Regions from separate parts of the Vibrio sp. 10N genome, predicted to be linked through region 2. Evidence: riboswitches for the same ligand, from Rfam matches in the RefSeq annotation. Region 2 holds a riboswitch; the other holds the start of a gene.

Region 1 (3,795 bases), 840 kb from region 2:
ATTTGCTCTAGTTTCTCAACTGGCGCGTGCAGCATGATGTATTTAGACTCTTTCGCCTGCTGAACACCTTGCATACGAGTAAGCAGCTTGTCGATAAGCGCAAGTTTGTCAGCATCAAACTCGCCCATACGCTGAATAAGTGTCGCCTTCGAGCGGAAGATAACTTCAGCCTCTTTTAGGCCATTCGCTTCAAGCGTCGCACCTGTTGAAACTAAATCTGCAATTGCGTCTGCAAGACCTGCACGCGGCGCAACCTCAACAGAGCCGGTTAGCATACATGCACTAAAGTCGACGCCTTGCTCATCCATGTACGCTTTAAGAAGTTGTGGGTAGGTGGTGGCGATACGTTTACCAGCAAGATCTTGAGGGCCGTTGTATGTTTCGTCTTTATCAATAGCGATAGATAGACGGCAACCACCAAAATCGAGACGACGAAGCGTTTTGAACTCGTTAGCCTCACCCAGTGCTTTACGGTCAAGGCGTACTTCTTCCAGTTCGTTCTCACCAATGAAGCCAAGATCAACCACACCATCCATAATTAGGCCAGGGATGTCATCATCTCGAACTAGTAGCAGATCGATTGGCATATTTAGTGAGTGCACAACAAGACGCTCACCCATTACATTGAACTTCACACCACACTTTTTCAGTAGGTCTTGGCTCTCTTTACTTAGGCGACCCTTTTTTTGAATCGCAATTCTTAGGCGTTGTGTTTGCATTGCTGTATCCCTGTGCAAATTATTGATTTTAAACTTATAAAACGAAAAAACCCTCGGGAGTTTTGGTCTCCCGAGGGTTTCATTCTTTAAATCTTAAATCGAACCTCCGAGAGTTTTACCTAGCTCTCGGGTATGCAGACATCTCCCGAAAGACTAAGCTGGGTGATGGTAATGATGATGAATTTTCATATCAAAGTTTTGCATACTTATTACTGGGTTCCTTTGTATCTGTACCCTCACACTAACTAAGCTCATGCGGATTTTCAACCCCTATTTAGCAGATCGTGAGTTTTTTTTTTCGTACTCGCCAATTAGTATGGAATTGACTGCATTTAATACCGAGTCGCAAAGCCACAAATAAAAAAAAGGAGCCCTGTTAATGAGCTCCTCAAAGATAACTTTACTGTGATTATACGTTTGCTTCTTTCGCCATTTTCGCTTTCGACAAAGCGGATAGCACGAAACATACCCCAATAAAGGTCACTGATGCCGCTGCAAAAGAAATCGCCACTGAGGTAGTCATACCTAGAGTAATAAAGCCAACACAAGAAACCAACGCCACTGATAGAGCATACGGAAGCTGCGTAGAGACGTGGTCAATGTGGTTACAACGTGCGCCTGTAGACGACAAGATCGTCGTGTCAGAGATTGGCGAGCAGTGGTCACCGAACACAGAACCTGCAAGCACCGCACCTAGCATAGGTAGCATCATGGCAATATCTGTTGCACCCGCCATATCACCTGCGATTGGGAGCATGATGCCAAACGTACCCCAAGATGTACCTGTAGAGAACGCCATTAGGCCAGACAATAAGAACAGAATGACTGGCAGCCAATGTACATTGATGTTGCCTTGAACCGTTGAAGAAAGGTACGCGCCCGTCTTCATGTCACCGATAACCGAGCCGATAGACCAAGCGAAGAATAGAATAAGAATGGCACCAAACATCGATTTTGCACCAATCCACATCGTCGTTGCGATATCAGCAACAGACAGCTTCTGTTTCAAAACAGTAAATACCGCTGTTAGAAGACCTGCAGAGCCGCCATAAATAAGCGAAGTGCCGACATCTGTATTTTCAAATGCGCCAAGTAGGTTAAACGCAATCTCATCCGCCGCCAGAGCTTGACCGCCGGTGTAGATCATCGCAGCAATCATTGCGCCAATTAGAACTAAGATAGGCAGTACTAGATCAGAAACAGAACCAAACTCGCTTTCTTTAATATCCAGCTCTTCATTCAGTTCATGCGCTTCTTTTGCGTCGTTCTCTTTATCTTTATCAAAACCTAGACCTTGTTTCGCATTCAGTTCATGCTTGCGCATTGGACCCACATCAAGTTGGAACCAGGCAACGGCAAATACCATCAAGAGCGCAAACACAGCATAGAAGTTCATTGGAATTAGGCGAACGTAAGCACCAATTGCGGAGTATTCTGTAATACCGTGAGCAACCAAAATACCGCTAACGATAGTCATGATGTATGCACCCCAGCTAGATGCTGGCATAAGCACACACATTGGCGCGGCAGTCGAGTCAAGAATATAGGCTAGCTTAGCGCGCGATACATAGAAACGGTCAGTAACAGGACGAGAGATCGCACCTACAGCAAGGCTGTTAAAGTAGTCGTCAACGAAAATAAATACGCCAAGGAAAGCAGCCAGTAGTTTGGAACCACGTTTACTTTTCACACGAGCCTGTGCCCATTCAGCAAACGCTTTCGTGCCGCCAGACAGCGTCAGCAACGCAGTCATCATCCCCAATAGCAACAAGAAGCCAACAATACTCATGTTCCAAGTATTTAGGCCGCCATCTTCAATAACCACACCCGAAACGGTGTCGAACACGTAGCCTGCAGCGTTTACTGCAGAATAGTCATTAAGTAAGAAGGCACCCAAAACGATACCCACACCCAACGATAGTAAAACGCGACGGGTAATAATAGCCAAACTCAATGCTACGATCGGCGGTAGCAGTGACAATGGTGATGTAGCAAAATCGATTAAATTCATGATCTTCAAAAACCAGTTTTTATTATGGTCAGAGATCTACTGCAGACATGCGTCATAGAGACGAGAAGTCCAGACGCAAACGTTGAACTAAGCGAAAGGGAAGTGAACACTTCACCCAACCCTACAGTAGCGCTCCATAGTTTAACAATATAATAGACTATGGCAGTGTTGTTCCTTTCGAAGACAACCCCAGCGAGCAAGATTGATGGTCTTTTCTCACTTCGGCGATAGCGCCTTTCATCATCGTTCATTGGTATCACCCCAACGATGGTTACTGATCACTATCGCGCCTCTACATCAAGAGAAATCATTCACTAGTCAGACTGACTATGATGAAAGAATGTGCTTTCTCTTGCATTAGGTGCGAGCCATTGTACTTATCAAACCGTCAATTGCAACATGAATGATGTTGCATCGTTGTAAAGTTTTTTGGTTGATTGTAAATCCTAACGCCACACGACTACGGAGAATGGAATTAGCGCACTTAGTCACACTACTCACGATTTATGCGACGCAAGACATATAGTTTTATAAACTTTTAATGTGTATGTGCTTATTAATAAGCCATCTATTGCTTTGACAATTTACTTTCTTCCACTGCAGGTTAACTTGATTAACCAAGCTGCTAGTACAATATGCAACAAAATCCAGACGGAGAATGACAATTATGAAGAAAGATTCACAATTGAATCAATATTATCGTTACTTCTCCTTGCTTTCAGATTTTGAATCCCATGTTTAAGCATCAATTATCAAGTTTCTGTAAGAATTTCTATTTTTATTGTCTGAATACTACGAAAATATTGTCAATTTTAAATTTGATGTTTATTATTAATCGAAACCAAATAAATAACTCATGGGAATGTCATGTCTGAATTAACTAAAACTCTACTTAATATTCGTAGCCTGCGTGCATTTGCTCGTGAACTTACTCTTGAGCAATTGGAAGAAGCACTAGAAAAGCTAACTACCGTTGTGGGTGAAAGACAAGAAGCTGAAGCAGAAGAACGTGCAGCAAAACAAGCACGTGAAGCTAAGCTAAGTGAATATGCACAAATGATCGCT
Region 2 (3,795 bases):
CCATGCATTCTCTAGCCCTTCGTTTTTCAAAAGCACCAACGACTCATGAAGCGCGTAAAGGCTGTTTACTGGCGCAGTGTGGTGATAACTACGCTTACCCTCCCCGCTCCAATAACCTAGTACTAGGCTCTGATCCAAGAACCAACTCTGAACTGGTGCTTGTCGGGACTTAATCACTTCAATGGCTGCTGGAGACAGGGTGACTGGTGACAAACCAGGAACACAAGAGAGGCACTTTTGGCTACCAGAGTAAACGGCATCCAACTGCCACTCGTCTACCAATAACGGAACACCACCTAGTGAGGTCACTGCATCCACAATAGATAGCATGTTGTGCTGCTTAGCCAGCGCACCTAGCGCTTTAGCATCACTCACCGCTCCGGTAGAGGTTTCAGCATGCACAAATGCGAGGATCTTCGCATCAGGATGTTCAGCTATCGCCTGTTCGACTTTAGTGACCGAAGCCGGTGCACCCCACTCATCATCCACCACAATCGCCTCGCCGCCACAGCGAACCACGTTCTCACGCATGCGCTCACCAAACACACCATTGCGGCACACGATAACCTTATCACCTGGCTCGACTAGGTTTACAAAGCAAGTTTCCATACCGGCACTACCAGGGGCAGAGACCGCAATTGTAAATTCATTTTCTGTTTGGAATGCGTATTTCAGCAGCGCTTTGAGCTCATCCATCATCCCGATAAAAAGTGGGTCAAGGTGACCTATTGTTGGGCGGCTCAATGCTTGCAATACTTGCGGATAGATATCAGATGGGCCAGGTCCCATTAGAGTTCGGTGAGGGGGCACAAAGCTTGAAATGGTCATGGGCAGTTATCCTATTAGGTTATTGTAGTTGTTGGGAAAAACATCACGTTGGACGTTAATGCCATCTACAATGGCGAAAAAACAACATTTTTGCAACATCCAACCACTCAAGTTTTTCATGTGAAATGCATAAACATCCATTGACTTTTGGCACGCAAAAACGTTGAATAAACACACTATCTGTAGCCAATCGTTTTCATTGACGTTCTCGATGCTACAGCGGAAGAGGAGCACTGCCCAGGCAAGTGATTTGTGAAGCCGCAACTTCAATACAATTCACTCATGGGGAGCAGTGCCGAGATGAACTAAAATTGTCGGATTTAGTTTGTCGGTTAAACGGGCTGAATCCCTTTAACTGTCACCAAGATTTGGTGAAGAGCTTCTGAGGTCTATTCTAATTATTCAGATTCCTCTGCTCTATTTCTCTCTTCAAACATCGGATGTTGGGTTACCAACCTTAAACTTTAAACTGGAAGTCCTGGAGAAACACTGTGAGCGCATTCAATGTAGCTAAATTTGGCGGAACAAGCGTCGCCAACTTCGAAGCCATGAGCCGTTGTGCCGAAATCGTCGAAAATAACCCGCAAACCAAATTGGTAGTAAGCAGCGCTTGTTCAGGCGTGACCAATATCTTGGTTGAACTTGCAAACGGCGTTAAAGACGAAGCTCGTCGTGCTGAGCTGATTCGCAAGCTTCGCGATATCCACACCGACATTATGTCAAAGCTCAATGACGTCAGCTCTATTGAAGCACGTGTTGATGCTTTGATTGAAAAGGTAGCAACACTTTCAGAAGCAGCTTGCATTGCGGCTACTCCAAAGCTTACCGATCACCTAGTGGCCTGTGGCGAGCGAATGTCCACGCACATCCTTACTCGCTTAATGCAAGAGCGTGGTGTCGATGCAGTGCGTTTTGATATTCGTGAAGCGCTTAAAACTGACAGTGATTACGGTAAAGCAGAACCAAACATCGAAGCGACCAAAGCAGCGGCTAGCGAGAAGCTGGTTCCTCTTTGCAAGCAACATGTTGTCGTTACACAGGGCTTTATTGGCTCTGATGAAGATGGCGAGACTACCACGCTAGGCCGTGGCGGTAGTGATTACAGCGCAGCACTGATTGCTGAAGCCGTAGAAGCTGCAGGTCTTGAAATCTGGACAGATGTACCAGGTATCTACACCACGGATCCACGTATTGCACCAAATGCTCGTCCAATCCCAGAGATCAGCTTTAGTGAAGCGTCTGAAATGGCTAACTTCGGTGCCAAGATCCTGCACCCTTCAACACTACTACCTGCACTGCGTCATCAAATCCCAGTTTTTGTAGGTTCATCTAAAGCACCACAAGAAGGTGGCACTTGGGTAAGACAAACCGTAGAGAGCGCACCTCTGTTCCGCGCATTAGCGCTACGTAACAACCAAACTATGGTCACGCTACGTAACCCTCGAATGTTCCAGGCGTATGGTTTCTTAGCAAACGTATTTACTGTACTTGCTAAGCACAAGATCTCTGTTGACCTAGTGACGACTTCTGAAGTCAGTGTTTCTCTAACACTTGACCAAACTGACACAGGTGGAGGCGCACCAGAGCTCCCACTTGAAGCACAGCAAGAGCTAGAGCAACTTTGTACTGTTGAAGTCAAACAAGGGCTTAGCCTTATCGCGCTTATTGGTAACCAGATGAGTGAAACCAAAGGTTCAGCAGCGGAAGTATTCGATACACTAGACAGCTTCAATATCCGTATGATTTGCTACGGAGCAAGCCCTCACAACCTTTGCTTCCTTCTAGACGAAGGTGAAGCGAAGGATGCAGTAAAGGCGCTGCACGAAGACTTGTTTGAGTAGGCGATAAGCATTGAACAAAGGCGGTAGAAATACCGCCTTTTTTGCATCTATGGGATGGCAGATGATAGAACTTCAAAAAGCATAGACGTAAAAAAGCCCCAGTCATTCGACGGGGACGCCTAGTCTAGGGCTTAGTATAAGTGGCGGAATGGCGGGGGTTGCCATCAACTGGGACTCGACTCCCTTGAAAAGGGAGCTACCAAATTTTAGATAATAAAAAACCCGACGCTTTCGCATCGGGTTCTCTAATAAGTGGCGGAGTGGCTGGGGTTGCATCCAACCGGGACTCGACTTCCTTGAAAAGGAAGCAACCAAACTCTAGATAATAAAAAACCCGACGCTTTCGCATCGGGTTCTCTAATAAGTGGCGGAGTGGCTGGGGTTGCATCCAACCGGGACTCGACTTCCTTGAAAAGGAAGCAACCAAACTCTAGATAATAAAAAACCCGACGCTTTCGCATCGGGTTCTCTAATAAGTGGCGGAGTGGACGGGACTCGAACCCGCGACCCCCGGCGTGACAGGCCGGTATTCTAACCAACTGAACTACCACTCCGCAGTGGCAAACACGTTCTACAACGTGGTTCCTTAATTTAAAGCCTGGCGATGTCCTACTCTCACATGGGGAAGCCCCACACTACCATCGGCGCTATTGCGTTTCACTTCTGAGTTCGGCATGGGATCAGGTGGGTCCACAACGCTATGGTCGCCAAGCAAATTCTGCTTTGGTTTTCAGCTTTTCAAAAAAGCTAAAAGCCAAAATATCTGGAAAGCTGTTAATGTGTTCTCTTACACATTCAATTTGTTCTTGCTTTGAGTCCATCAAAACCCTTTGGGTGTTGTATGGTTAAGCCTCACGGGCAATTAGTACAGGTTAGCTCAACGCCTCACAACGCTTACACACCCTGCCTATCAACGTTCTAGTCTCGAACAACCCTTTAGGACACTTAAAGTGCCAGGGAAGACTCATCTCAGGGCTCGCTTCCCGCTTAGATGCTTTCAGCGGTTATCGATTCCGAACTTAGCTACCGGGCAATGCGTCTGGCGACACAACCCGAACACCAGAGGTTCGTCCACTCCGGTCCTCTCGTACTAGGAGCAGCCCCCTTCAATCTTCCAACGCCCACG

What was found. Region 2 has a riboswitch for lysine ahead of lysC (lysine-sensitive aspartokinase 3). Riboswitches for the same ligand answer to the same signal wherever they lie in the genome.
Region 1: linked by a shared signal. The riboswitch ahead of AAA946_RS10510 (Na+/H+ antiporter NhaC family protein) and the one ahead of lysC (lysine-sensitive aspartokinase 3) in region 2 are both predicted to bind lysine.

What each region holds. Positions count from the first base shown of each region.
Region 1 is NZ_BTPM01000001.1:2,267,971-2,271,765, forward strand. It holds gene hisG (ATP phosphoribosyltransferase) at 1-719, opposite strand, end outside; His leader region at 761-897, opposite strand; gene AAA946_RS10510 (Na+/H+ antiporter NhaC family protein) at 1,129-2,730, opposite strand; lysine riboswitch at 2,850-3,033, opposite strand; gene AAA946_RS10515 (H-NS family histone-like protein) at 3,598-3,795, shown strand, end outside.
Region 2 is NZ_BTPM01000001.1:3,103,250-3,107,044, forward strand. It holds gene AAA946_RS14435 (pyridoxal-phosphate-dependent aminotransferase family protein) at 1-828, opposite strand, end outside; lysine riboswitch at 1,044-1,218, shown strand; gene lysC (lysine-sensitive aspartokinase 3) at 1,320-2,669, shown strand; tRNA gene AAA946_RS14445 (tRNA-Asp) at 3,147-3,223, opposite strand; rRNA gene rrf (5S ribosomal RNA) at 3,266-3,381, opposite strand; rRNA gene AAA946_RS14455 (23S ribosomal RNA) at 3,511-3,795, opposite strand, start outside.